Regions from separate parts of the Lysobacter cavernae genome, predicted to be linked through region 1. Evidence: riboswitches for the same ligand, from Rfam matches in the RefSeq annotation. Region 1 holds a riboswitch; each other region holds the start of a gene.

Region 1 (9,802 bases):
CAGAAACGGCACGGTGCCTTGTCCCACTTCAACTGGGTCAGGTCGCCTTCGAGCAGGACGTTGGCCGCGTCGCTCGGCAAGGTCAGGCCCGCTGCGGTGGCCGCCGTCGCGACGGCGGTATTGCGGATGAATTCCCGCCGCGTGATCGTCATGTGCCTGCTCCTGAAGTCGCAAGATCGTGTGGCATGGGCTCGCCTGGCATGGGTTCGTCCAGCATCGGTTCGTCCAGATCCACGCGCGGTTCGGCGTGGTGGTAGACCAGCGACACGCTGAGCACGCCCGGCACCGCCTGCAGGGCATCGATGCGCTGCATCAGTGCGTACTGGTCGTCGGTTTCGCACAGCACCACGCACTGGCACGGCGCCTGCACCGCGAGGTCCAGCTCGGGATGGGCGGCAATCAATGCCGCCAGCGCGATGCCGGCTTCGTGCCTGTGCTGCACCAGCAAGCTGGAGATGTGCACTTCATCGGTCATGGCCCGGCCTCGCATGCGGCGGCGTCGCGCAGCTCGATCGCCGCCGTTGGACACACGCCCACGCAGGCACCGCAGCCGGTGCAACGCGCGTTGTCGATCTGCGGAGTGGCCACGCCCACGACCGGGCGAAAGCCGATCGCCTGCTCCGGGCAGTGGTCACGGCAACTGACACAGACCACGCCGTTGCGCGCCAGACAATCCGCGCCGACGCTGGCCATCCAGTGCCACGGCGGCTGCCCGACAGCACGATCCAGCGCGCGCGCCGTGCAGGCATCCGCACATTCGCCGCAGAAGGTGCATTCACCGCGCTTGGGGTCGAATTCGGGGTAGCCGCCGGCGCCGCGCACGAGCACCTGCTCAGGGCAACGCTCGATGCACGCACGGCAGCCGGTGCAGGCATCGAGAAATTCAACTTCAGCCAAGGCCCAGGGCGGCCGATGGATCGGGTCCGCGCGTACCCGGCCGCGCAACAGGGCGCGACGAACGAGGTCCGGTGTGACCGTGGCGGACATGGCGTCTAGCCGCCGGTCGGGGGGCCGCTGAACATCTGCCAGATCCACACCGCGAACCCGAAGGCCGCGACCGTGCCGACCGCCAGCACCGGGAACAGCACCACGGCGAGCAGCAGGAAGACATTGCGCTCCCTGCGCTTGCGTCCGGCATCCGATGGTGACGACGACATACCTCTGCCCCTCCCCAGCACTCACGCCCGGTGGAACCAGAATCTGCGGGCCGAGCTTACCCCGCCCTCACAAGGTGGATGTCATGGCCGTGTGAGCGTTCCCACTGCCCGCAGCCATCAATCACGATGCACGCGCAACCCAAACGAAAAACGCCGGCACGAGGCCGGCGTTTTTCTTCAAACCCTGCAGCGCAGACTTACGCCGCCGACTGCCACTGCCCCAGCGCGGCCAGGCCATTGGCGCGGGCGCGTTCGAACACGGTCTGCTGGGCCTTGGCGAGATTGCCGACCAGGTCCTGCGACCACAGCTTGAGCGCGGCCGACTGCATGGCGCGGCCGTACGAGAACGACAGCGGCCACGGGTTCGGGCCCATCAGGTTCATGGCATTGAGGTGCGCGGTGGCGTCCTCGTCGGACTGGCCGCCCGACAGGAACACGATGCCCGGCAGCGTCGCCGGTACGGTCGACTTCAGCACCTGCAGCGTGGCGGCAGCGACTTCCTCGACCGGCGCCTTCTCGCCGCTGGTCGTGCCCGGCAGCACCATCGAGGCCTTCAGGATGGTGCCCTCGAGCACCACGTTGTGCTCGTACAGCGAGCCGAACAGCGAACGCAGCACGACTTCGGTGACTTCGAAGCAGGTGTCGATGTCGTGGCTGCCGTCCATGATCACCTCGGGCTCCACCATCGGCACCAGGCCCTGCTCCTGGCACAGCGCGGCGTAGCGCGCCAGCGCGTGGCTGTTGGCCTCGATGCAGGTGCCCGACGGGATGTCGTCGCCGATGTTGATGACCGCGCGCCACTTGGCGAAGCGGGCACCGAGCTTGTAGTACTCCTCCAGGCGCGCGCGCAGGCCGTCGAGGCCTTCGGTCACCACCTCACCCGGGCAGCCGGCCAGCGGGAAGGTGCCCTTGTCGACCTTGATGCCCGGGATCATGCCGTTGTCGGCCATCAGCTTGGCGAACGGCACGCCGGTCTTGGTGGCCTGGCGGATGGTTTCGTCGTAGAGGATCGCGCCGGAGATGTGCTCGCTCAGCTTCGGCGTGCTCAGCAGCAACTCGCGGTAGGCGCGGCGGTTCTCTTCGCTGTTCTCGATGCCGACACCGGCAAAGCGCTTGGCAATGGTGTTGTTGGACTCATCGATGGCGATGATGCCCTTGCCCGCGGCGACCATGGCCTGGGCGGTTTCGGCAAGCTGTTCGATGCTCATGGACGTCCTGCGGGAAGCGGTGGGAAGCCCGCGATTATAGCCGCTGACTCCCACCCTTGCCTGCTGTTGGCAACCACAAATCAATCACTTGCGTAGCAGGCACCCCGGAATCCAATACCAGTTGCCCGGCTGTCCGCTTACAGCTCGCCCAAACCCTCGGCGCAGCCTTCCGGGCCTACCTGCAGCAAGCGCAGCGTGTTGGTCGCGCCGTGCTGCTGCATGGTGTCGCCACTGGTGAAGATCACCCGGTCCCCGGCACTGAGCTGGTCCTGGCCGAACAGTTGCTTGATCGCGTCACGCGCCGCGTCGCGGGCGCTCAGGCCACGGCTGTCGAATGCGTGCGGGATGACGTCGCGCATCATCGCCATGCGCCGGCGCGCGCCGTCGTGGCGCGACAGGCCGAAGATCGGCACCGGCGAGCGGTGCCGCGACAGGAAGCGCGCGGTGCCGCCGGATTCGGTCATCGCCACGATCGCGCGCACGCCGATGTGCTCGGACAGGAACATCGCCGCCATCGCAATGGCCTGGTCGGCACGCTCGAGGTTGCGCGGTGCCGCCTCGAAGTCGGTGTCCATCTCGAACTGGCGTTCGGCCCCCAGGCAGATGCGCGCCATCGCCTCGACCGCCTTGACCGGGTAGCGGCCGGCGGCGGATTCCTGCGACAGCATCACCGCATCGGTACCGTCGATCACCGCGTTGGCGACGTCGAGCACTTCGGCGCGGGTCGGGATCGGGCTGTCGACCATCGACTGCAGCATCTGCGTGGCGGTGATCACCACGCGGTTGCGTGCCAGCGACTCGCGGATGATCTTCTTCTGCAGGCCCGGCAGCTCGGCGTCGCCGATCTCCACGCCGAGGTCGCCGCGCGCGACCATCACCACGTCACTGGCTTCCACTATCTCGGCCAGGTTCTCGATCGCTTCGGCACGCTCGATCTTCGACACCAGCGCGGCGTCACTGCCGGCGGCGCGGGCGACGCGGCGGGCCTCGTCCATGTCGGCGGCGTTGCGGCAGAAACTCACGGCGATGAAGTCGGCACCGAGTTCGGCGGCGACGCCGATCAGTTCCTTGTCGCGCTCGGTCAGCGCGCCCAGCGACAGGCCGCCGCCTTGTTTGTTGAGCCCCTTGCGGTCCGACAACGCGCCGTCGTTGAGCACGGTGGTGATGATGCGTTCGCCCTCGACCGCGCCGACGCGCAACTGCAGCAGGCCGTCGTCGAGCAGCAGCACGTCACCGGGACGCACGTCATTGGGCAGGCCGAGGTAGCTGACGCCGACCTCGCGCAGGTTGCCTGGCGGCGCATCGACGCTGGCGACCAGGTCGAAGCGGTCACCGGCCTTGAGCAGCACACGGCCTTCGGCGAAACGCTCGATGCGGATCTTCGGGCCCGGCAGGTCAGCGAGGATGCCGACCTCGACCCCCACGCGCGCTGCGGCTTCGCGCACGGCCGTGGCACGGGCGACCTGCGACGACGGGTCACCGTGCGAGAAATTGAGGCGGACCACATCGACGCCGGCAATGAGCAGGGCGTCGAGAACACCCGGCGGATCGGTGGCCGGGCCGAGGGTGGCGAGGATCTTGGTGCGACGTGGGTTGGCGGGCATGGCAGACAGGTTTCTGTAGACCGCTGCACGCTAGCACAGCCACCGTGCTCCTCGACCATTGCGCGCGATGGGTTCTGCACGATTTCATGTCGTGCGTTCCGATCCCGCAACCATGCGCTACCGAAGGGTCACGCGGCGCCATTGACGGCCGGCATGATGAGCGCCGCTGCGCGTGACCGGCAGCGGCGGCGCAGGCCGCGAGTCCGCCCGTGCCGCCGCCGTTTCCTCTTGGGGGTCAACTGGCAACCGAACAACCGGCATGGAACACGTAGTTGTCGGAGCGCAGGCCCCAACTCCAGTTTTCAGCGCAGCCGACCGACGACGCGCCGATCACCTGGCCGTCGTCGCTGCGGTACTCGTAATAGCCGGCCAGACAACCGCCACCGCTTTGGGCCAGGGCGATGCCCGACAGCAGGGTCAGGGCAATCGCGATGAGCACGATCTTTGTGCGACGCATGATGCAGCCTCCCGGATCTGACGCGGCCTCATGGCCGCCCGCGGACGCTACGCCCAGCCTTGTCGGCAATCCATGATGACGCTCACAGCCCCGGCGGCATCAGCCACCGGCCGTCGTCAGGCCGCGATCAGGCCCGGCAATTGCGCCGGCGAGTCCGCCAGATGATCGGCACCGGCCGCGCGCAACTCGGCTTCGCCGCCAAAGCCCCACAGCACGCCGATGTTGCGCAGGCCGTGGTGGCGTGCGCCCTCGATGTCCATGCGGCGGTCGCCGATCATCCAGCACGCGTCCGGCGCCAGGTCGAGACGACGCAGGGCCTCGCCGATCAGCTGGTCCTTGTCGCTGATGCGACCGTCCTCGGTCGCGCCAATCACGTCCTCGAAGCGATGGCCGAACGGCAGGTGCGCGGCGATCTTGCGCGCATGTGGCTCATTCTTGGCGGTCACCACGGCCAGGCGATGGCCGGCGGCGTGCAGTGCCTCGATCGCCTCGCCAATGCCCGCATACAACTGGTGCTCGGCCCAGCCGTGGCTCTCGAAACGGTCGCGGTAATGCAGCACCGCCTGCTCGACCCGAGCCGGATCGTGCAGCAGCGGTGCGAAGCTGGTTCGAAGCGACGGGCCGATCCAGCGCCGCAGTTCGTCCTGCGGCGGCACCGGGTGCGCCATCTGCGTCAGCGCATGTGCGACGCAACGGGTGATGCCGACGGCGGAGTCGATCAGGGTGCCGTCGAGATCGAAGAACAGGGTGGGCTTCAAGAACGTCTCCTTCGCTTCTGTCCCCCAAGGGGACTTTCCTTCGGGCGTAGGAGCGGCTTCAGGCGCGTTGCTTGAGCGCGGCGACCGCCGGCAGCTCCTTGCCTTCGAGGAATTCGAGGAACGCGCCGCCGCCGGTGGAGATGTAGGACACGTCGTCGGCAATGCCGTACTTGTCCACGGCGGCCAGCGTGTCGCCGCCACCGGCGATCGAGAACGCGCGCGACTCGGCGATCGCATGCGCCACCGTCTCGGTGCCACGACCGAAGGCCTCGAACTCGAACACGCCGACCGGGCCGTTCCAGACCACGGTGCCGGCATCCTTGATCATCAGCGCGTAGCGCGTGGCGGTCTCCGGCCCGATGTCGAGGATCATGTCGTCGGCACCAACCTGGTCGACCGGCTTGATCGTCGCCAGCGCGTCGCTTGCGAAGGCCGGGGCGACGACGACGTCGACCGGCAGCGGAATGTCGGCGCCGCGCGCCTTGGCGTCGGCCATGATCTTCTTGGCGGTGCCGATCAGGTCGGTTTCGACCAGCGATTTGCCGACGCCATGCCCCATCGCAGCAATGAAGGTGTTGGCGATGCCGCCTCCGACGATCAGCTGGTCGACCTTGCCGACCAGCGACGCCAGCAGTTCCAGTTTGGTGCTGACCTTGGAGCCGGCGACGATCGCCAGCAGCGGTCGCGCCGGGTTGTCGAGCGCCTTGGCCAGCGCGTCGAGTTCGGCCATCAGCAGCGGGCCGCCGGCGGCGACCGTGGCGTGCTTGATCGCACCGTGGGTCGAGGCCTGGGCGCGGTGCGCGGTGCCGAACGCGTCCATCACGAACACGTCGCACAACGCGGCGTACTTCTTCGACAAAGCCTCGTCGTCCTTGCCTTCGCCGACGTTCATGCGGCAGTTCTCGAGCAGGACCAGCTGACCGGGCGCCACATCGACGCCGTCGACCCAATCCTTGACCAGCGGCACGTCGATGCCGAGCAGCTCGGACAGGCGCTGGGCCACCGGCGCCAGCGAATCGGCCTGGCTCCACACGCCTTCCTTCGGCCGGCCCAGGTGCGAGGTCACCATCACCGCCGCGCCCTTCGCCAGCGCCAGCTTCATCGTCGGCAACGCCGCGGTGATGCGCTGCTCGGAGGTGATGCGGCCGTTCTCGTTGATCGGCACATTGAGGTCTTCGCGGATCAGCACGCGCTTGCCGCGCAGGTCGAGGTCGGTCATGCGGAGGATGGACATGGGCGCTTCCGTGGTTCGAGGCCGGACGAGACGGCGTTGGCGCGGCCGCAGAGGCCGGCGCAAGGGCGCGTATTGTCCCGTCCGCGACGCCGCGCGGCAAATCGCCGGTGCAGCAAGGCCTGCCGCGTCTTCACAAGATTTTGCGTTGACGGATCATGATGACCCCACTATGTTGTGGCCGTCGGTGCCGACTTTGCGGTCGGCTGAAAAGGGAAGCCCGGTGCGGACATCAGCGTCCAAGGCCGGCACTGCCCCGCAGCGGTAAGTGGAAACGACCGCCGTCATGGCACTGGGGGCATCGCCCCTGGGAAGCGACGGCCAGTAGGTGGGAAGGTTTGTAGGGTCAAAGCCCGATCCCGTGTCCATAAGTCCGAAGACCTGCCGACAGCCGCGCGATGCACACCGCGCGGTGACCGGCCAGGGAGTCTTCGGAGGGAAGACGGTCGGTGTCGCTCCGCGATGCCCGGCATCGCGTTCGCCCGTCTCGGGCTGAGCGACACCCGCACTCCATCCTCCTGACTCCGCGCCCGCGGGGGCGTGGCCGTGCCGTCGGCGCCGCATTCGCGGTGCGTCCGATGGTGCGTCCGCGTCTTCGTGCGTCGTCCCTCGAGGGAAAGGACGACGAGCCGTGCGCCACGCACTGGAGCCTTGCCATGACCACCCTGACCGAAGCGCCTCACGCGGCGACCGCGACCGCCGCCGCGCCGAACCGTGCACCCACCGATGCCGAACCGGGCTTCGCCCTGACCCCGCCCGCCGCCAACCTCACCATGACGGTGACCAAGCGCAGCGGCCGCCGCGAACCGGTCGACCTCAACAAGATCGTGCGCGCGGTGACGCGCAACGGCGAAGGCCTGTTCGCGGTCGACCCGATGCGCGTGGCCACGCGCACGATTTCCGGCCTGTACGACGGCGCGACCACGCGCGAGCTCGACGAACTGTCGATCCGCACCGCCGCGCTGCTGACCGCCGAGGAACCCGAGTACGGCCGCCTGGCCGCACGCCTGCTGGCCGGCGTGATCGAGAAGGAAGTCGCCGGCATCGAGATCCATGCGTTCTCGCAGTCGGTGCAGCGCGGCCATGAGCTGGGCCTGATCAACGAGTGCCTGCTGACTTTCGTGCAGGCCAACGCGCGCAAGCTCAACGACGCCATCGACCACTCGCTCAACGCGCGCTTCGACTACTTCGGCCTGCGCACGCTGTACGACCGTTACCTGCTGCGCCACCCGACCGCGCGCACGGTGATCGAGACGCCGCAGCAGTTCTTCCTGCGCATCGCCTGCGCGCTGAGCGGGGACATCGGCGATGCACTCGCGCTGTACCGGCGCATGGCGCAGTTGGACTACATCCCGTCCTCACCGACGCTGTTCAACTCCGGCACCACCCACGAACAGCTGTCGAGCTGCTTCCTGCTCGACTCGCCGGAAGACTCGCTGGAAAGCATCTACAAGCGCTACATGGACGTGGCCAAGCTCTCCAAGTTCAGCGGCGGCATCGGCCTGTCGTACTCGCGCATCCGTTCGCGCGGTTCGCTGATCCGTTCCACCAACGGCCTGTCCAACGGCATCGTGCCGTGGCTGAAGACGCTCGACGCCTCGGTCGCCGCGGTCAACCAGGGTGGCAAGCGCAAGGGCGCGGCCTGTGTGTACCTGGAGCCGTGGCACACCGACGTCGAGGAGTTCCTCGAACTGCGCGACAACACCGGTGACGAGGCACGGCGCACGCACAACCTCAACCTCGCCAACTGGATCCCCGACGAATTCATGCGCCGGGTCGAGGCCGATGGTAACTGGTCGCTGTTCGACCCAGCCAGGGTGCCGCAACTGACCGACTTGTGGGGCGAGGCCTTCGACGATGCCTACCACGCCGCCGAACTCGCCGGCCTGGCGACCAAGCAGGTCAAGGCGCGCGAGCTGTACGCGCGGATGATGCGCACGCTGGCGCAGACCGGCAACGGCTGGATGAACTTCAAGGACAAGTCCAACCGCGCCTGCAACCAGACGTTGCTCTCCGGCAATGTCGTGCACCTGTCGAACCTGTGTACCGAGATCCTGGAAGTCACCTCGCAGGACGAGACCGCAGTGTGCAACCTCGGCTCGATCAACCTGTCGCACCACGTCGAACTTTTCGCCGAGGGCCCGGTGCACGGCGAGGATGGTCGCTTCGACTTCGACAAGCTGGCGCAGACCGTGCGCCTGGCCATGCGCCAGCTCGATCGCGTGATCGATCTGAATTTCTACCCGATCGAGACCGCGCGCCGCGCCAATCTGAAGTGGCGCCCGGTCGGCCTCGGCGTGATGGGCCTGCAGGACGTGTTCTTCAAGCTGCGGATGCCGTTCGACTCGGAACCGGCGCGGGCGCTGTCGAAGCAGATTGCCGAAGCCATCTATTTCCACGCGCTGTCGGCCTCCAATGAACTGGCACTGGAGCGCGGCAAGCACCCCGGCTTCGCCGACACGCGCGCGGCGCAGGGCGAGCTGCAGTTCGAGGCCTGGGGCGTGATGCCGAGCAACCCGGAGCGTTGGGACGGCCTGCGTGCACGCATCGCCAAGCACGGCCTGCGCAACTCGCTGCTGATCGCGATCGCGCCGACCGCGACGATTGCCTCGATCGCCGGCTGCTACGAGTGCATCGAGCCGCAGGTGTCGAACCTGTTCAAGCGCGAGACGCTGTCGGGCGACTTCCTCGTCGTCAACCGCTACCTGGCCGAAGAGCTGAAGGCGTTGGGCCTGTGGACACCGGAACTGCGTGACCGCATCAAGATGGCCGAAGGATCGATCCAGGGCATCGAGCAGATCCCCGAATCGCTGCGTCAGGTCTATCGCACCGCGTGGGAACTGCCGATGCGCTCGCTGATCGACATGGCCGCCGAGCGCGGTGCGTTCATCGACCAGAGCCAGTCGCTGAACCTGTTCATCGAAAGCCCGAACATCGGCCAGTTGTCGTCGATGTACATGTACGCGTGGAAGAAGGGGCTCAAGACCACTTACTACCTGCGCTCGCGCCCGGCGACGAAGATCGCCAAGGCCACGGTCAGCGGCGTTGTGGAAGCAGCCAAGCCGGAGTACAGCGCAGTCGAAGCGATGGCGTGCTCGCTGGAGAACCCGGAAAGCTGCGAGGCCTGCCAGTAGTAGTAGTCCCACCTCCCTCTCCCCTTGTGGGAGAGGGACAGGCGCCAACGGCGCCAGGGAGAGGGGACGCGCCCTCCCCCCAGGAAGAACAACAGCGTCCCCCTCTCCCGGCGCTTCGCGCCACCCTCTCCCACAAGGGCAGAGGGTTTCCACGCAAAGGATTCCCATGGCCACCGACACCCGCCTGCTCGACCCCGGCTTCGACCTGACCCTGCGGCCGATGCGCTACCCGCAGTTCTACGAGATGTACCGC
Region 2 (9,802 bases), on a different contig from region 1:
CAAGGCGCCGAGCCAGTGCAGATCGGCCGGCAGGCTCTCACGCAGCAGCTTGGCGTGGTGCGCGCTGCCGATGCGGTTGGCGGCGATGCCGTGCACGGCCAGGCCGTCGCGATAGCGCGCTAGTCCGGTCGCGAGCGCGCCGAAGGTCTGTGCCATCGCCGAACCGTCGATCACCGCCAACACCGGCAGGCCCAGCGCCTGCGCTAGGTCGGCGCTCGACGGCGCGCCATCGAACAGCCCCATCACGCCTTCGACCAGGATCAGGTCGGCCTCGCCCGCGGCTTCATACAGGCGCGCGCGCACGTCGGCCTCGCCGGTCATCCACAGGTCCAACTGATAGACCGGCGCGCCGCTGGCGCGCTCCAGCACCATCGGGTCGAGGAAGTCCGGGCCGGTCTTGAACACGCGCACGCACCGGCCCTGACGCGTGTGCCAGCGCGCCAGCGCGGCGGTGACGCTGGTCTTGCCCTGCCCCGAGGCAGGCGCCGAAACCAGCAACGCAGGACAGTGGCGCGACGTATTCATCTGCTTGCCAATCCCTACAACTCGATACCGTTCTGGGCCTTGATGCCGGCCTTGAACGCGTGTTTGACCACGCGCATGTCGGTGACCGTATCCGCCGCTTCGATCAACGTGTCGGGCGCGCCACGACCGGTGATCACCACGTGCTGGCGCTCGGGCCGTGCCGCCAGCGCGACCAACACCTGGTCGAGTACCACGTATTCCTTGGTCAGGGCGATGTTGAGCTCGTCGAGCAACACGAAGTCGTAACCGGGGTCGGCCAGCATCCGCGCGGCCACGTCCCAGGCGGCCTGGGCCGCGGCGATGTCGCGCGCGCGGTCCTGGGTTTCCCAGGTGAAGCCCTCGCCCATCACGTGGTAGTCGAGTTCGTCTTCGAAGCGGCGGAAGAACGCCTCTTCGCCGGTCGAGAAACTACCCTTGATGAACTGCACCACGCCGCAGCGGAAGCCGTGGCCGAGCGAACGGGCGAGCATGCCGAAGCCCGAGGAACTCTTGCCCTTGCCGTTGCCGGTGTTGACCACCACCACGCCGCGATCGATGGTGGCGCGGGCGATGCGGCGATCGACCAGTTCCTTCTTGCGCTGGGCGCGCTCGCGGTAATGCTCATCCTCGCTCAGGCCGAGGCACTCGGAGCCGCGGCTCATGCGCGTGCGCCTGTCTGCGCGCTGCTGCGCGCGTTCAGTGCACGCAGCAGCGCATACAACGCGAACGCGGCACCGACATAACCGGCCAGCGTACCCAACGCGCGCGGGTAGTACTGCGGGATGCGCGCGACGAAGCCAGCAAGGTCCGCGTCCGGGTAACGTCCCGAGAAGAAGTAGAAGCCGCCCTTGGACAACAGGTACGCCACGGTTGCGGTCATCACCAGCGCAACCGCCAGCCGTGGCACCGTGGCCCAGCGGTCGACGTGGACGCGGCGCGCGTAGACGTGGCCGCCCAGCCACAGTGCGGCGTAGGCGAACGCCAGCGCCCAGTATGCCGGTGACAGGCACCAGTCGCTGATCGTGCCCGCCGCCAGGCTGCCGAAGTCGATCAGCGACGACAGCACGAACAACGCAGGCAGCGCCCACATCGGCCGCAGCAGCGCGCCGGCGAGGAAGAACACCGCCCACGAGGCGCTCGGCAACGCGTTGACGCTGGCGAAATGCTGGCCACGCGTGCAGATCATCAATGCGGCCAGCGCCAGGCCGACCAGTATCTGGCTGCGCGCCGATTGCAACGGCAACGACGAGGTCGCTGGCATGGACTTGATACGCGACATGACCTGCTCCCGGAAGTGGATCAAACGCCGGCCGGCCACTGGCCGATGCGCCCGCGCAGCGCCCACGCCACCAGCGCATGCACCGCCAGCGCCACGACGATGTAGGCCATCGTCGTGCGCACGAACAACGGGCCCCACTGCCAGGCACGCGCGAGGTACTCGGCAAAGTGCGGCTCGGCGTAACGCCCGCCGAGCCAGTAGAACGCACCGTTGGAGATCGCGAACGACAGCGACGCGCTGACCAGGCCAACACCGGCCGCGCCCAGCATGGGGGCCCAACCGACTTGCAGGCGATCGGCATACAGCCGGCCGCCGTACCACAGCACCGCATAGGCCGGCAGCAGGAACGAGTACGCCGGGGTCACGCAGAAATCGCTGACGCCGGCGTAGTCGATCGCGATCCAGTCGATCACCACCGCCAACCCCAGGTAGGCCGCGAACTGCCAGTGCTTGCGCAGGTACAACCCGCCGAGGAAGAACAACGCCATCGACGCATCCGGCAGATGGATCACGGTACCGAAATGGTGGAAACGCGTGGCGATCATCAGCGTCGCGAACGCGACGAACAGACCGAGGTTGGCGGGTCGGGTCAACGGCTTCATCGGTGGCCTCGTGGTGGTGGTGGCGAATGGACGCCCGCTCAGCGAGCGGGTCGGTAACGCAGGGTCAGCAGGTAGTTGCGGCCGGGCTGGTTGTAGAGCGCAGCGGTTTCATACTGCTTGTCGAACACGTTGTTGGCGGCCAGCTGCAGGTTCCAGTCCGTATTGAACGCATAGCCCACGCGCAGATCGGTGAGGCCGTAGCCGCCCAGGCGCGTGGTATTGGACAGGTTGTCGTAACGCTCGCCGGCGCCGGTCACGCTGGCACCGATGCTGAAATCGCCAAAACGACGGTCGGCATCGACACGGCCGCTCTGGCGCGCGCGCCGCGGCAGGATGTTGTCGCGGTTGCGGTCGTTGCCGTCGTTGCGCGGGTCCAGCCAGGTGGCGCTGGCGCGCAGGTCCCAACCGACGAGCGTGGTATCGGCGGCCGCCTCGAAGCCCTGGATGCGGGCACGGTCGATGTTGTTGGGGCCGCCGAAATCGCCGAGGGTCACGTCGTAGGCAATCATGTCGTCGATCCTGGTATCGAACGCGTTGAGCGACCAGCCGTGCTCGCCGCGCAGGCTCAGCTCGAAGCTCTTCGAGGTCTCCGGCTGCAGTTCGGGATTGCCGTAACCGGGGAAATACAGCTCGTTGAAGGTCGGCGCCTTGAACGCACTGCCGTAGCTGGCGCCCAGGCGCAGTGCGTCGGTGAAGTCCCAGCCCCACAACACGCTGCCAGTGGTCTGGCCGCCGAACTGGCTGTCGTCGTCGCGACGCAGGCTGGCCTGCAACGACTGCGCGCCGAAGCTCTGCTGCCACTGGCCGAACAGGCCGCGGTTGATGCGCTGGTCGCGTGCATAGCGGGTGTTGCTGTCGACCTCGTCGCGCTGCCAGTCGTAGCCGAAGCTGAGCAGACCGGTGCCGGCACCGATGTCGGCCTGCAGCGAACCCAGCTCGCGGCGCGTATCGAAGTTGGACGAGTACACGCCGTTGAGATAGTTCTCGCTGAGGTCGGCGCTGCTGCCCAGGCTGGCGGTCAGCTTGAGGCGTTCGCTCGGCGTGTAGCGCACGCGGCCACCGAGCACCTGCTGCACGGTGTCGGCCTCGTTGTTGAGGCTGCCGTCGTATTCGTTGTAGCCCTCGGCTCGGAACAGGCGCGCTTCGGCGTCCCATTGCGGGCTGAAGCGGTAGCCGCCCTGCACGGTCGCCGAGTTGTTGCGGTAGCCGTCCTTGTCCGGATCGAAATTGCGCGTGCCGCGGTAAGCGTTGATGCCGTCGATGTTCTCGTGGGCAAGATTGACCGAGTACCAGCCCCCGCGCTCGTCAACGCTGCCATTGCCGCGACCGGCGACGCCGGCGGCCAGGCGCTGGCTGGCATAGCTGCCGATACCGGCGCTGAGCGTCGGTGCGAACGCACCCTGCGGCTGTCGGGTGAAGATCTGGATCACGCCGCCGAGCGCTTCGGAGCCGTACAGGCTGGAGAACGGCCCGCGCACGATCTCGACGCGTTCGATCTGCTCGACCGGGATGTCCTGCAGCGACGCGCCGCCGCTGGTGGCCGAGCCGATCTTGATGCCGTCGACCAGCACCAGCACGTGGTCGGACTCGGTGCCGCGCAGGAACAGCGAGGTCGCCTTGCCAGGACCGCCGTTGTTGGCCAGCGAAATACCGGCGCGGCCGCGCAGCAGGTCGGGCAGCGAGTTCGGCTGCAGGCGTTCGATTTCGCTGCGATCGATCACGGTGATCGCGGCCAGGGTCTGGTCCTGGGTCTGCGCGGTGCGCGTGGCGGTGACGACAACCTGGTCGAGGTCGGTGGCGGCGCCTTCGGCCAAGGCCGGGGCGGTGATGACGAACGACAGCGCGGCCGCCAATGCGGATTGGCGGAAAGACAAACGGTACGAATTCACGAACAACACTCCTTGGCCGCGCCTGCCCGCGCGGAATCGATGGCTAAGGACAGGCGGAAGGAGGTCTGGATGCGACACGCGCCAGGCATGCGCCCCATGACATCGCCCACCGCGTGTCGGGTCGCACAAAGGCCGGTCTCCGGGCTCGCGAGTGAAGGTCAAGCCGTGAAAGGGCTTGCAGCCTTCCGGTCCGCGCCTTCCCATGCGTGTGCACAGTGGCGGTGATGCGGATCGTTGTCTCGCCTACCGTTGCGGGGGCAGCTCCGGAATTGCCGGCCGTGCATGCACGACCAAAGCGCACCGGATTCCCGTTTCAACCGCTGGCCAGGCCAGCGGTCACCTCAGGCTCGCGCATCTTAGCAGCTTCATCACGGCGCGCTCTTCCGCGGCGATGGCCGTTCGGCCTCTGCCACGGCGTTGGTTTGCACAGTGACGCCCAACGGGCCGCGTGCGGCATGCATTCGGCTGTGTGGAGGAGAAACGATGAAACGGACCGCATGGATCGCCGCCGCGGGCGTCCTGATTGTCGTGGGGGTACTAGCTGTTGTTTCCGCACGACACACCGCGACGGTGGCGACAGCTCTTCCCGCCACGACCGCCAGCGCCGCGCCGACCGCGGCAATGCCCGTCGCCAGCACCGCACCAGTACGCGATGCGCCGGGCTTCTACACCGGTGAAGCCGGCCTGTCCGCCTCCGAACGCGCCGGCCGCGAGATCTGGTACAAGGCCACCGGCGGCAATTCGCGCTTCCACACCTACGTGTTCCAGCAGCGCGTCGGCATCCTGATCGACTGGTTCCGCGTGCTGCGCGCCGACCGCCGCGACGACCGCTTCGCCGCCTGGGGCCTGATCAACGACCCCGGTTGCTGCCTGCCCGGCAGCAACGGCTGCCCGGCCCGGAGCCTGGACGAAACCTACGGGTTCCAGTGGTGTCCTGGCGATGCGCAACTGCTCGCGCATGTCGGCAAGCCGGGCTACCGCGATCCGGCCTGCGACTTCGTCGACGCGCCGATGGCAGCGGACGACCCGCACCGCCGCGACCAGGACCCGCGCCAATCGGCCTGCGACCTCGCCTTCGGCACCTCGACGGGCGCATTGGGGTTCCGCAAATTCCCGAACCCGCGCTTCGACAAGGCGCGCTGGCTGGCGATCAATGGCCGGCTCGCCAGTTGGGAGGGCTACAGCCGCACGCTCTCGAGCACTCCCCAGTCCGCCGATGCGCGCGTGCGGCGCCTCGCCGACGGCTCGATCGAGCCGCCGTTCCTGATCGGCACCAGCTGCGGCTCGTGCCATATCGCCTTCGACCCGCTCAACCCGCCCAAGGACCCGGCCAATCCGACCTGGGCCAACATCAAGGGCGCGATCGGCAACCAGTACCTGCGCATCTCCGAGATGCTGGCCTCGGGCATGCCGCACGACTCGCTGGAGTACCAGATGTTCGCGCATGCGCGGCCCGGCACCAGTGACACCTCGGCCATTCCCAACGACCAGATCAACAACCCGGGCACGATCAACGCGATCATCAACCTGCACCAGCGCCCGACCTTCTCCGGCGAAGTCGTCGACAAGTGGCGCAAAGTCGCCAGTTGCAAGGACGGCGAAGCCGCGTGCTGGTGCGAGCCGGGGCGTGACAGCAAGTGCTGGCGCAAGGGCACGCAGCAGGAAACCGTGCACCACATCCTCAAGGGCGGCGAAGATTCGATCGGTGCCAACGAGGCGATCCAGCGCGTGTACTTCAACATCGGCTCCTGCGCCGAGCAGTGCTGGCTCAACCACCTCACCGACCTGCGCCAGCTCGATCCGCAGGGCCGCAACTTCGGCCAGACGCCATTCGACATCGGCCAGTGCCGCCGCGACTGCCCGGCGTTCCGCGCGATCGAGGACCGGCTTGGCGACATCGCCGCCTTCCTGCATTCGTCCGAAACACACGCCACCGACCTGGCCACGGCGCGCGAGACCGCGCGCAAGGCCGCCAACCCGGGCGCGCGCTACCGCCACGACGACCTGGTAACCGACCTCGAAAAGGACTTCGGCACCGGTGCGGTCACGCGCGGCCACGAGGTGTTCGCGGCCAACTGCGCGCGCTGCCATTCAAGCGTGCCGGAGTCGGCCGGCGGCGCGTTCCGCAACCGCGACTTCCGCGCGATCGATGCCAAGACCGGCCTGCGCGCCGACTGGCTCGGCAACGACATGACGACCTTCGTCTCCGAAGTCGGCAGCAACCGTTGCCGCGGGCTGCATTCCAACCACATGGCCGGCCACATCTGGCAGGAATACGGCTCGGAAACACTGCGCGCACGACCGCCGGACCCGAGCCTCAGCGAGCCGCACGACGGCGGCCGCGGCTACTACCGCAACATCTCGTTGCTGTCGCTGTGGGCGCACGCACCGCTCATGCACAACAACGCGCTGGGGCCGGAACTGTGCGGCCAGCCCAGGCACCGCGAGAACTTCTTCTACCGCAACGCCTACGTCGACGCGCGTGGGCAGCCGGTGCCTGATGACAAGGCGCCAGTGTGCTGGGCCTACGACCCCAGCGTCGACGGCCGCTTCAAGCTGTACGTCGCCTCGATGCAGGCCATGCTGAACCCGGCGCGGCGCGAGCCGAAGATCACCCGCTTCGACCTCGACGTGCCGCTGGTGGCGGGCCTGCGCCTGGTCGAGGACGGCCAGGAGAAACAGATCGCCGGGCTCACCATCGTCGTGCCCAAGGGCAGCAGCGCGGGACGGCTGGGCAATTTCCAGCACAAGCAGTTCCTCGGCGACCTGGTCAGCCTGCGCCTGCACCCGCAGGTGCTGCAGAAGAAACTGCGTACGAGCCTGGGGCCCCAGGAAGGCGACGCGGCCTTTGCCGAACTGCGCACGGTCGCCGATCAGCTGCTGAAGGATCCGGGCCAGCTGGTGCCGACGCTGCGTCGGCATCCGAAGCTGTTCGAGGTCTACAGCACCTGCACCGACGCCATCGAGAACGACGGCCACCGCTTCGGCGAGGACCTGCCGGACGCCGACAAGCAGGCATTGATCGCGTTTCTGGCGACGCTGTAGGAGGACACCATGGACCCTGGCTCTGTCATCCGCGTCTCGCAACCCGCCCTGCTGGCCATCCTGATCCTGCTGGCCGGCTGCGAGCGCAAGCCCGACATCGGCTTCCTGAAGTACGACGAGAGCCATGCCAGCAAGCCGGACTTCGCCGAGGTCGAACACCGCCATCCGCTGTCGGTCGCCGACCTGCAGAAGCTGACGCCGGACAACATCCAGCGCTTTGACCAGGAACAGATCGACCAGATCTACGCACGCCTCAGTGCCGGCCCGATTCCCGATGGCGCGTTCGACGGCGACCTGCTGTTTCCGAAGGGCCAAAGCGGCGACCGCCGCCTGGCGGAGATCGTCGGCGGCCTGCCCGGGCTCGCCGTCGAATGGAAGACGATCAAGCTCGAGCAACTGGGCCGCGCGTTGTGGAAGGGCAAGGTGTTCTACCGCGACCAGCGCCTGCTGCGTAACCGCATCGAGGACACGCGGCTGCTGCAGCCGCTGGTCGGCAGCGACCTCGGCGACATTCCCAAGGCGAGCGTCGAAGGCCGCGATCAATGGCTGCTGTTCCCGGCCAGGCTGTACTGCGGGCAGAGTCTGCTCGACAGCCGCCGCGAGTCGATCATCATCGACTACGCCTTCACCGACACCCTCCCCGGCTACCGCGAGAAGCCCGATTTCCTCGCCGGCCGCAACGGCCTGCAGGTACGCGACGAGATCCGCATGGTACGCCCGGGTTTCTATCTCGGCCGCGCCTACCTCGGCCGCGTGTTCCTGCTCGACTTCACTCTCTACAACAAGGCGATCGCCGAGCGCGACGGGGCCGCGTTCGCGAAGACCGGACAGGTCGCCGAGGACTGCTGGCCGGGCACGCAGCAGCGGGTGCTGGCGTCAGTGCAGTAGGGCGCAGGACGTGGCATGACGACCGACGGTACGGATGCCCAGGATGCGACGCCACGTTCCGTTGCCGATGACGGCTGCACTGGTCGGCACCGCGCTCGCGCTGCTCGTCGCCGCCTGCCGGCCAACGGCTGAAACGCCGCAGCCGCCACAGCCGCGCTGGGCAGTGAATCCCGCGCGCACCGGACCCGACCGTCCGCCGCTTGGCCACTCGCTGTTCGACAGCATCTCCCGCCATGAGCAGGACGGGCGGTACGTCCAGGACATCCCGTTCCCGTTCGATGCGCTGCTGCGACGAATCGACGAGCGCGCCGGTTGCGATGCGGCAGCGCCGTGCTCGCGCGCGGTGCTGATCCCGCTCGGCCGCTCGCTGCAGCGCTTGACCGCATCGCCGGATTTCTTCGCGCACCCGCGCGTGGTGGCCGCGGTCGATGGCGAGGGCGCGCGCGCGACCACCGCGCATGCGCTGCTCAAGGATCGGCTGTACCTCGGCTACCAGGAACAGGCCGGGCTGATCGAGGTGATCAGCTACAACGAGGCGGCGGGGCGCTTCGAATTCCAGTTGGTGCACGATTACCGCGCCGGGACGACCCCGCGGGTCAGCTACGCGCGCCGCGATGTCTGCGCCGCCTGCCACCAGAACCTCGCGCCGATCTTCTCGCGGCCTGTGTGGGCCGAAACCAATGCCAACCCGCGCGTCGCCGCCGCCTTGCAACGCCATGGCGACGCCTTCTTTGGCGTGCCGGTGCGGCGCGGCGTCGATATCCCCGGCGCGATCGACGCGTCCACCGATCGCGCCAACCTGTTCGGCGTCTGGCAGCGGTTGTGGCGCGACGGCTGCGGCGGTAACGATGCCGCAGGCCGACGCTGCCGTGGCGCGGCGCTGCTGGCCGCGCTGCAATACCGTCTTAGCGGTGAACGTGGCTTCGACGAGCGCGCCGCCCGTTGGCGCGTGGACTTCCTTCCGGCCTTCCTGCGCGCATGGCGCGCGCGCTGGCCCGCCGGCCTGGCGATTCCGAATCCCGACCTGGCCAACCGCGATCCGCTGCCACCGGGCACGGCGACCGAGCCGACCGGCGCGGTGCTGGCAGGCGTGCCGGCGCGGTTCGAGCCGCTGCTGCCGCGACCGCCGCTGGAAGTCTGGCGACTGGATGCATCGGCTTCGCTGCCGCCGCCAGTGGCATCGCCTCCTCAGCAACAAGCAGCGAGCGTGGCGCGGCGCACTATCGCCGGGCTCGGCGGCTTCTTCTCGGCTGCGGAAATCATCGCGCTCGACCGGCACCTGCACGACCGCGGCGGCGGCCAGCAGCGGCAGTACGTGGCGCGCTGCACACTTGAGCGGACCACGGCATCGTTGCGCTTCGATTGCGATCAGGCACAGACGCCAGCCACGGCGCAACTGCGCGGCCGGCTCCTGCTACGCGGCGCTCGCATCGAAGCCGGCACGGTCGATGGGCTTGCCGTGGTCGGCCATCCACCGCTGCACCAGCTCACGGTGGCGCCGGGCACGGGGCTTGCCGCGGAAGGCACGGTGTTGCGTCTGCAGCATCGCGACCTGCGCGCGCGCCTTGCCGACGGCGCCGTGATCGACCGCATCA
Region 3 (9,802 bases), on a different contig from region 1:
GGAGAAGTCCAGCGTACCCTTGCGCTCGTAGACGCTGCCGTCGGGGAGGATCACCTGCACCTCGGCCCGGTCCGCACCGGCGACCTGGGCACTGCGGATCTGCTCAAGCTCGGCCACACTCAGCGAGAAGTTCACGTACAGCTGGTCGATCTGGTCGACCGTGGTCAGCAGCGTCGCCGTGCCCTGCCCGACCAGTGCGCCCTCGGTGACCTGCTGCTTGCCGGCGCGGCCGTTGATCGGCGAGCGCACGGTGGCATAGCCCAGGTTGATGCGGGCATTGGCCAGCGCCGCTTCGGCCTGCTTCACCGACGCGCTGCCGCTGCGCTCGGCGGCGAGGGCGTTGTCGAGGTCGGACTTGGAAATGAAGTTGGCCGGTGCCAGCTGGCGGGCCCGACTGGCCGTGGCCTTGGCGTTGGCATAGGAGGCCTGGGCCGCCGCCACCGCCGCCTGGGCCTGGCCGACTTCGGCCTGCAGCTGCGCCGGATCGATCTGGAACAGCACCTGCCCCACCTTGACGTCGCTGCCCTCCTCGTAGACGCGGCGCTGCAGCACGCCCGGCACGCGGGCGCGCACGTCGGCGCTGCGGTAAGCGGCCAGGCGGCCGACCAGGTCCTTCTGCAGCGGCACATTGGCCGGCTGCACCTTGACCACGCCCACTTCCGGCGGCGGCATGCCCCCTTGGGCGGCGTCCTTGTCGCCGCCGCAGGCGGACAGTGCGAGGGCCAACGCGGCGGCCAGTGCCACCGAGCGCAGGTTCATGACCATGGGGGAAGACTCCGATTGCTTCATATAAGGGTGAGCGGTTCTGCTCTACGGCTTTCTAATTCCTATACCGGCCAGTCTAACATTCGACACTGACCGCCCACCCCCCATTAGTCATGACGGCGGTGGCACGCGCCAGATCAGGCAAACAGGCTCGGCGCAGGGGAGTGCACTACGGTAACGGTGGTGCCCGGGGCGGCGACGTGAAAACCGCAAGCAACCGCAGGGCGACGCAGGCCGGGCGAACCACGAGCCCGGTTCCAGCACACGCCACCGCCCCCTGACGATCGGCCCATGCCTTCCCGGCCAGCACTGCGTACGCTCCGCGCGCGCTACCGCAATGCGCGTGCGTCACAATAGCGATCGCCCGTTGACAGTCGGCCGGCGCCTGCGGGTTCGTGCAAACACGAACGATGGGAACCGCAACGCTCATGCCGCCGAGCGGATCGCGCGCACGAATCGGTGCGGCGGTACGACGGCATCGCTCCGGCGAACGCCGCACGGCCCGACACTGCCCCTCGCCTCGCCGGCGCTAAGGATTTTTCCAAGGATAAAGCTCCATGGCCAAGCACGACCCGTACTCCCTCCAGCGCGCTCCATCCACGCGCAAGCGCATGATCTGGATGCTGTTGATCACCGGGCTGGTGTTCGGCGGCGTGTTCGCCGTCAAGGCGTTCTTCGCCAGCCAGACCAACCAGTTCTTCGACAACATGCCGCAGCCGCCGGTGGCGGTCAGCGCCTACACCGCCCAGCAGGAAAGCTGGAGCGACGCCCAGGAAGCGGTTGGCACGCTGGTCGCGGTCAACGGCACCGAGGTCACCACCGAGTCCGGCGGCGTGGTCAAGGCGATCGCCTTCGACGCCGGCCAGCCGGTCAAGGCCGGTACGTTGCTGGTGCAGCTCAATTCGGCCAACGAGTTGGCCACGCTGAAATCGCTGGAAGCCTCGGCGAAGCTGGCCGCCGTGCAGGCCGACCGTTGGCGCAAGCTGGCGACCGACAAACTGGTGTCGGTGGACGAGGCGCAGCAGCGCGCCACCGCCGCGGCGACCGCACAGGCGCAGGTGGAGGCGCAACGCGCCTTGATCGCGCAGAAGACGGTGCGCGCACCGTTCGATGGCGTGCTCGGCATCCGCAAGGTCAACCTCGGCCAGTACCTCAATCCGGGCGATCCGATCGTGAGCCTGCAGTCGCTGGACCCGATCTATCTCAACTTCACCCTGCCCGAGCAGCGCATGTCGCAGACCCACGAGGGCACCGCGATCCGCGCCACGGTCGATGCCCTGCCGGGCCAGGCCTTCGAAGGCCGGATCACCGCGATCGACCCCAACGTCGATGCCAGCACGCGCAACTTCGCCGTGCAGGCCACGCTGCGCAATCCCAAGCGTGACCTGCGCCCGGGCACGTTCGCACGGGTGGATTTCGAATCGGGCCAGGCGCGGCGCGTGGTCGTGATCCCGCAGACCGCGGTCAGCTTCAATCCATACGGCAACGCGGTGTACGTGATCAGCGAGAAAGCCGCCGCGCCGGGCGCCCAGGGCGCCGATGGCAAGCCCGCCGGCCCCACGCTGTCGGTGCAGCAGCGCTTCATCAAGACCGGCACGACCCGCGGCGACCTGGTGGCGGTGACCGACGGCCTCAAGCCGGGCGAACGCGTGGTGACCAGCGGCCTGCTCAAGCTGCGCAACGACGCGCAGATCACCATCAACAACAAGGTGGAGCCGACGGCGCAGGCACGCCCGACCCCGGAGAACCGCTGACATGGCGGCCCCGCATTCGTCCTCGCCGGACGGCATGACGCCACCTCTTCCCCCCAACCTTCTTCGGCGCGAAGAAGGGGAGAAATAAGCGGATGAAATTCACCGACATCTTCGTCAACAAACCGGTGCTGGCGGTCGTCGTCAGCCTGTTCATCCTGTTGTTCGGCCTGCGCGCCTACAGCTCGCTCAACGTGCGCGAGTACCCGGAGCTGCAGAACGCGGTAATCAACGTCAGCACCGCCTACTACGGTGCCGACGCCGACCTGATCCAGGGCTTCATCACCACCCCGCTGGAGCGCGAGGTCGCCAGCGCCGAGGGCATCGACTACCTCACCTCGAGCAGTTCGGCCGGCATCAGCACGATCCAGGCCTACATCCGCCTCGACCACAACGCCAACGAGGCGCTCACCCAGATCTCGGCCAAGGTCAACAAGCTGCGCGGGCAGCTGCCGCCGGAGTCGGAAGACCCGGTGATCGAGCTGCAGCAGGGCCAGCAGATCGCGGCGATGTACGTGTCGTTCGCCAGCGAGGTACTCGACAACAACCAGATCACCGACTACCTCACCCGCGTCGTCGAACCCAAGCTGGCGACGATCCCGGGCGTGCAGCGTGCCGAGATCCTCGGCGCCGGTACCTTCGCCATGCGCGTATGGCTCAAGCCGGACCGGATGACCGCGCTCAAGGTCACCGCCAGCGACGTCGACGCCGCCTTGCGCAACAACAACGTGCTGTCCGCGCTGGGCTCGACCAAGGGCCAGATGGTGGCGATCGACCTCACCGCGCGCACCGACCTGCGCAACGCCGAGGAGTTCCGCCAGCTGGTGGTTCGCGAGCAGGACGGCGCGATCGTGCGCCTGGGCGACGTCGCCGACGTGGTGCTGGGCTCGGAACAGTACGGAACCTCGGTGCGCATCAACGGCGACGCGGCCACCTTCATGGGCATCTTCGTCTCGCCTGACGCAAATTCGCTGGACGTGATCCGCGACGTGCGCAAGGTCTGGGACAGCGAGATCATCCCGCAGTTGCCGCAGGGCATGAAGGGCACCATCCCCTACGACAGCACCGAGGCGATCCAGGACGCCATCGACGAGGTCATCCAGACCATCATCGAGGCGGTGATCATCGTGATCGTGGTGATCTACCTGTTCCTGGGCTCGCTGCGCAGCGTGATCATCCCGGCGGTGACGGTGCCGCTGTCGCTGGTCGGCACGTTGTTCCTGATGCTGCTGATGGGTTTCACCATCAACCTGCTGACGCTGCTGGCGATGGTGCTGGCGATCGGGATAGTGGTAGACGACGCGATCATCGTGCTGGAGAACGTGCACCGCCACATCGAGGAGGGCATGTCGCCCTATGACGCGGCGATCAAAGGCGCGCGCGAGCTGGCCTGGCCGGTGGTGGCGATGACCACCACGCTGGTGGCGGTGTACCTGCCGATCGGCTTCCAGGGCGGCCTCACCGGCGTGCTGTTCACCGAGTTCGCCTTCACCCTGGCCGGTTCGGTGCTGCTGTCGGGCGTGATCGCGCTGACCCTGTCACCGATGATGTGCGCCAAGCTGCTCAAGCCGCACACCCAGGGCGGCAAGGGCCGGCTGGAATCGTGGCTGGACGCGCGCTTCGACCGGCTGCGCCAGGGCTACCAGAACCGCCTGCACGGCGCGCTGGCGACCAAGGGCGTGATCGCGCTGTTCGGAGCGATCGTGTTCGTCTCCTGCGTGTTCCTGTACATGGGATCGCCGAAGGAGCCGGCACCGGCCGAGGACCAGGGCTTCATCTTCTCGATCGGCAGCGCCGACCCGGCGTCCACGCTCGACTACGTCGAGCGCTACACCGAGGAGATCACCCAGATCGCCAAGGGCGTGCCGGAAGTGGACAACTACTTCCTGTTCAACGGCGGCTTCGGCGGTGGCGGCGGCGCCAGCAACAGCGCCATGGCCGGCTTCGTGCTCAAGCCGTGGAGCGAACGCGAGCGATCGACCAAGCAGGTGCTGGAACAGGAGCTGCAACCGAAGATCGCCGAGGTCACCGGGCTCAACGTGTTCGCGCTGATCCCGCCGCCGCTGCCCAGCGCCGGCGGCGACGGCGGCGGCGAGTTCGTCATCGGCGGCATCGGCTCGCTGGAGCAGTTGCAGGAACTGGCCGACGCGATCCTCGCCAAGGCCTACGCGAGCAAGCGCTTCATCTTCCTCGACAAGGACCTGAAGATCGACAAGCCGCGCATCGAGGTGCAGATCGACCGCGACAAGGCGGCCACGCTCGGCATCGACATGCGCACGCTGGCCGCCGACATGACCGCGATGCTGTCGGGCGGCTATGCCAACCGCTTCGCCATGCAGAACCGCTCCTACCGGGTGATCCCGCAGGTGCAGCGCAGCGACCGCCTCAACGCCGAGCAGTTGGGCAACTACTACACCCGCACCCGCGACGGCGAGCTGATCCCGCTGTCGACCATCGTCACGCTCAAGGAAAGTGCGCAGCCGCAGACGCTCAAGCGCTTCCAGCAGCTCAACGCGGTCGGCATCAGCTTCGCGCCGCGCCCGGGCGTGAGCAAGGGCGAGGCGCTGACGATCCTGGAGAACGCGGCCAAGGAAGTGCTGCCGCAGGGCTACAGCGTCGACTACGCCGGCGAGTCGCGCCAGTTCAAGCAGGAAGGCGCGGCGATGCTGGTGACGATGGCGTTCGCGCTGATCATCATCTTCCTGGTGCTGTCGGCGCAGTTCGAGAGTTTCCGCGACGCGCTGATCATGCTGGTCACCGTGCCGATGGCGATCTGCGGCGCGCTGCTGGTGCTCAACGTGCTGGCCCTGCTGAGCAACATCCTGGGCTTCGCCGGGATCGAGGCCTTCCCCGGGATGAGCATCAACATCTACACCCAGGTCGGCCTGGTGACCCTGGTCGGCGTGATCTCCAAGCACGGCATCCTGATCGTGGAATTCGCCAACAAGCTGCAACTCGACCGTGGCCTGAGCAAGCGCGAGGCGATCGAGGAAGCCGCCGCGATCCGTCTGCGCCCGGTGCTGATGACCACCGCCGCGCTGGTGTTCGCGATGGTGCCGCTGCTGATCGCCACCGGCCCGGGTGCGGCCTCGCGCTTCTCGATGGGTGTGGTGATTGCCAGCGGCATGTTGATCGGCACGACGTTCACGCTGTTCGTGCTGCCGGCGTTCTACCTGTACATGGCGCGCGACCACAGTGCGCACCGGGCGCAGACCGGCGCGGCACTGCCACCGGCGACGCCGGCACCGCAGCATGGCTGAGGCCAGTCGATGCCGTGGCACAAAGGGCGCCCAAGGCGCCCTTTGTGTTTCTGCGGTCAGCGCCGCAGCGGCGTCAGGTCGAGCAATCCAGCCGGCGCGGCTGGCGTCGGTCCCGGCAGATACGGCAGGCGCCCCAGGCACGGCACCGGCAGGCGCGGCTGCAGCAACGCGAAGTACTCGTCGCGCTCGGCCAGGCCCGGGTCGACCTCGTTGCCGATCCAGCCGAGCAGGCGCACGCCGTCGGCCGCGATCGCGCGCGCGGTCAGGCGCGCATGGCTGATGCAGCCCAGTCGCAGCCCGACCACCAGCACCACCGGCAAGTCCAGCGCGCGCACCACATCGAGCTGGTCCAGTTGCGCCGACAGCGGTGCGGCCCAGCCGCCGACGCCCTCGACCACAACCGTGTCGGCCTGCGCCGCCAGCCGCCGGTAACCGGCTTCGATGCGGTCCAGTGCCAGCACCACGCCGGCGCGGTGCGCGGCGATCTCCGGCGCGGTCGCCTCCGGCAGCGCGTACGGGTTGACGTCGTCGTAGTCCGGCAGCGGATCGCTGGCGGCCTGCAGCGCGAGTGCGTCCTCGTTGCGCCAAGCACCGTCGACACGCCCGCAGCCGCTCGCCACCGGCTTCATCCCGACCGCACGCCCCCCGTGATCGCGCAGGGCGTGGACCAGGGCCACGCTGGCGATCGACTTGCCGACGCCGGTATCGGTTCCGGTGACGTAGACACCGGCTACAAGGGGGGCGTTCGCAGGCATCGGCGCATCGTAACAGCCGCCCGCAGCGCTGCTAGACTCGACCCGATGAGCTTCTCCGCCACCGCCCTCGCCGGCAGCAAGCCGGACCAGTACACGCAGTTGCTCGCGCAAGCGCGCGCGTTGCTGCACGGCGAACGCGACCGCGTCGCCAACGCCGCCAACCTGGCGGCGCTGGTCTATCACGCGTTGCCGGCACTGAACTGGGTCGGTTTCTATTTCTTCGACGGCCGCGAGCTGGTGGTCGGTCCGTTCCAGGGCCTGCCCGCGTGCGTGCGCATCGCGCTCGACAAGGGCGTGTGCGGCGCCGCGGCCTCGACCCGGCAGACCCAGCGCATCGCCGACGTGCACGCCTTCCCGGGGCATATCGCCTGCGACTCGGCTTCCAATTCCGAACTCGTCGTGCCGCTGGTCGCGGCCGACGGCGCATTGATCGGCGTGTTCGATCTCGACAGTCCGCAACTCGACCGCTTCGACGCCGACGATCAACACGGCCTCGAGGCGATCGCACTCGCCTTCGTGGAGTCGCTGGCATGAGCACTGACAAGCTGCGCAACATCGGCCCCAAATCCGCCGCCTGGCTGCGCCAGGTCGGCCTGCGCACGCACGAGGACCTGGCCGCGGTCGGCACGGTCGAGGCCTTCATGCGGGTCAAGCGCGCCGGCTTCAAGCCGACCTTGAACCTGCTCTACGCGATCGAAGGCGCGCTGCTCGACTGCCACTGGCAGGAGATCCCGGACGAGCGCCGCAGCGAGCTGATCCTCGCCGCCGACGCCGCCACCGCCCTGCTGCCGGCGCCGCGCAACCGCCCCGCCGCCGGACCGGTGCGGACCACCGTGCTGACCGAGGACACCGTGGCGATGCCGCCGCTGTTCGACGAGCCCGAGCGCGGCGACTGACACGCGCTTTTGGCCGCCGCCAGCGGATCGCGTAGACTGCGCGCGCTTCGAGGTGACCCGGCGGCGTCCTGCCGACGGGTTGAAACGGGAAGCCGGTGACGCCACGCCCAGCGTGGCCAGCCCGGCACTGCCCCCGCAACGGTAAGCGAGTCGAATCGCGGCACACGCCACTGTCTGGCAGCTCCTCCGGGAGCGGCCGGCCCTGAAACCAGGGCCGCACGGGAAGGCGCTGCGATCGGAGGTTGCCTCCACTCGCGAGTCCGGAGACCGGCCTCGGTGCACGACTGATTGCGATGCGGAGGGCGTCGCGGCGGCGACGTCGGCGTCCCGTGCGCCTGCAACGCAGCCCCGAGTTCTCCACGCGATTCCCCCTCGCCCGCGCGGCCCTGCCGTGCGCCGGAGAACCCCAGATGTCCCTGCGAATCCTGTCCCTCACCGCCGCCTGCGCGCTGGCCCTGCCCGCCGTCGCCCGGGCGCAGGACGCCACCGACCTCGACCAGGTCTTCGTCACCGCCAACCGCACCGCGATCAGCGCCAATGACGCGCTGACCCCGGTCGAGGTGATCGACCGCGAGCAGATCCAGCGCAGCCAGGCGCGTTCGCTGCCCGACCTGCTGCGCGGCCGCGCCGGCATCACCGCGTCCAACCAGGGCGGCCAGGGCAAGCTGACCACGCTGTTCCTGCGCGGCAGCGAGTCCGACCACGTGCTGGTGCTGGTCGACGGCATCCGCATCGGCTCGGCCACTTCCGGCCTGGCATCGTTCCAGGACCTGCCGGTGGAGATGATCGATCGCGTCGAGATCGTCCGTGGCCCGCGCTCGAGCCTGTACGGCGCCGACGCCATCGGCGGCGTGATCCAGGTGTTCACCCGCCGCGACCGGGGCGCGTTCGTGCCGCGCGTGCGCGTCGGCGGCGGCAGCAACGGCCTCACCGAATACGGCGTCGGCTTCGGCGGCAGCGGCGGCCGTGGCTGGTTCGGTGCCGACTACCAGTACCGCCACACCCAGGGCATCAACGCCTGCAACGGCTCCAGCACGCTGTTTGCCGGCTGCTTCACCGAGGAGCCCGACCGCGACGGCTACACCGCCAACGCGCTGTCGCTGCGTGGCGGTCTTGATTTCAACGAGCAGTGGAGCCTGCAGGGCCACACCCTGCGCAACGAAGGGGACAACGAGTTCGACGGCAGCTTCTACAACCGCTCCGAGACCGTGCAGCAGGTGATCGGCGGCACCCTGCGCTGGCGCCCGTCCGACCGCATCGACCTGCACCTGACCGCCGGCCGAAACGTCGACGCCTCGGACAACTTCGCCGACGAGTTGTACATCGACACCTTCAGCACCGACCGCGACAGCGCCACCTTGCAGGGCGACTTCGGCATCGGCCGCGATCAGCTGCTGAGCCTGGGTCTGGACTGGCTGCACGACCAGGTCGAAAGCACCACGCAGTACGACCGCACGCAGCGCGGCAACCAGGCCGCCTTCGTCCAGTACCAGGGCCGTTTTGAAGCAGGAACGCTTGGCGAGCAGTCGCTGGAAGCCAGCGTGCGCCGCGACGACAACGACCAGTTCGGCGGCCACACCACCGGCAGTGCCGCGTGGGGCCTCGGCTTCGCGCAGAACTGGCGCGTCACCGCCGGCTACGGCACGGCCTTCCGCGCGCCGACCTTCAACGAGTTGTACTTCCCGCCGTTCGGCGGCTTCGCCAGCAGCAACCCCCACCTGCGCCCGGAAGACTCGAAGACCTGGGAACTGGGCCTGGCCTACCAGGCCACCACGTTCACCGCGCACCTGGATGCCTTCGACACCGATGTCGACGACATGATCGCCTACGACGCCTCGATGGGCGTGCCCAACAACATCGACCATGCGCGCATGCGCGGCGCCGAACTGGGCATCGACACGCAAGTGCTGGGCTGGACCGCGCGTGGCGCCATCAGCTACCTCGATGCCGAGAACCGCTCGGGCGTCTATGCCGGCAATGAACTGGCGCGCCGTGCCCGCAACAGCGCGCGCGTGGACCTGGATCGCGCCTTCGGTACATTCCGCGTCGGCGTGACCGCCACCGGCGAAGGCGCACGCTTTGATGACGTCGCCAACACCCGCCGCATGGGCGGCTACGGCACGCTCGACCTGCGCGCCGAGTACGCCTTCACGCCGTCATTGAGCTTGCAGGCACGCGTAGCCAACGTCTTCGACCGCGACTACGAGACCGCCTCGTTCTACAACCAACCCGGGCGCGAGTGGTTCCTGACGCTGCGCTACGCGCCAGCGCAGTAAGCGATACGGCACCTGCCCGCCGTCGTGGATCACGGCGGCGGGTATGTTGCCGTCAGGTGCCCGTTCGCGCCCTGACACCGAGTCGCCGCGGCTCACTGG

What was found. A riboswitch is a leader RNA that binds a small molecule or an ion and turns the genes downstream of it on or off. The one in region 1 is predicted to bind cobalamin.
Region 2: linked by a shared signal. The riboswitch ahead of btuB (TonB-dependent vitamin B12 receptor) and the one ahead of ACFOLC_RS07515 (ribonucleoside-diphosphate reductase subunit alpha) in region 1 are both predicted to bind cobalamin.
Region 3: linked by a shared signal. The riboswitch ahead of btuB (TonB-dependent vitamin B12 receptor) and the one ahead of ACFOLC_RS07515 (ribonucleoside-diphosphate reductase subunit alpha) in region 1 are both predicted to bind cobalamin.

The regions. Positions count from the first base shown of each region.
Region 1 covers NZ_JBHRXK010000003.1:74,907-84,708, reverse strand. The annotation lists gene napA (periplasmic nitrate reductase subunit alpha) at 1-152, opposite strand, end outside; gene ACFOLC_RS07555 (chaperone NapD) at 149-475, opposite strand; gene napF (ferredoxin-type protein NapF) at 472-987, opposite strand; gene napE (periplasmic nitrate reductase, NapE protein) at 993-1,157, opposite strand; gene ACFOLC_RS07540 (class I fructose-bisphosphate aldolase) at 1,355-2,365, opposite strand; gene pyk (pyruvate kinase) at 2,503-3,969, opposite strand; gene ACFOLC_RS07530 (hypothetical protein) at 4,205-4,426, opposite strand; gene ACFOLC_RS07525 (HAD hydrolase-like protein) at 4,543-5,184, opposite strand; gene ACFOLC_RS07520 (phosphoglycerate kinase) at 5,243-6,418, opposite strand; cobalamin riboswitch at 6,584-6,818, shown strand; gene ACFOLC_RS07515 (ribonucleoside-diphosphate reductase subunit alpha) at 7,189-9,549, shown strand; gene ACFOLC_RS07510 (ribonucleotide-diphosphate reductase subunit beta) at 9,716-9,802, shown strand, end outside.
Region 2 covers NZ_JBHRXK010000004.1:356,628-366,429, reverse strand. The annotation lists gene ACFOLC_RS11350 (cobyrinate a,c-diamide synthase) at 1-525, opposite strand, end outside; gene cobO (cob(I)yrinic acid a,c-diamide adenosyltransferase) at 540-1,166, opposite strand; gene ACFOLC_RS11340 (hypothetical protein) at 1,163-1,765, opposite strand; gene ACFOLC_RS11335 (hypothetical protein) at 1,804-2,385, opposite strand; gene btuB (TonB-dependent vitamin B12 receptor) at 2,424-4,274, opposite strand; cobalamin riboswitch at 4,388-4,633, opposite strand; gene ACFOLC_RS11325 (hypothetical protein) at 4,758-7,319, shown strand; gene ACFOLC_RS11320 (hypothetical protein) at 7,329-8,207, shown strand; gene ACFOLC_RS11315 (hypothetical protein) at 8,251-9,802, shown strand, end outside.
Region 3 covers NZ_JBHRXK010000002.1:110,322-120,123, forward strand. The annotation lists gene ACFOLC_RS04950 (efflux RND transporter periplasmic adaptor subunit) at 1-765, opposite strand, end outside; gene ACFOLC_RS04955 (efflux RND transporter periplasmic adaptor subunit) at 1,323-2,519, shown strand; gene ACFOLC_RS04960 (efflux RND transporter permease subunit) at 2,612-5,776, shown strand; gene bioD (dethiobiotin synthase) at 5,833-6,531, opposite strand; gene ACFOLC_RS04970 (GAF domain-containing protein) at 6,577-7,065, shown strand; gene ACFOLC_RS04975 (TfoX/Sxy family protein) at 7,062-7,427, shown strand; cobalamin riboswitch at 7,461-7,717, shown strand; gene btuB (TonB-dependent vitamin B12 receptor) at 7,838-9,703, shown strand; gene ACFOLC_RS04985 (YidH family protein) at 9,796-9,802, opposite strand, start outside.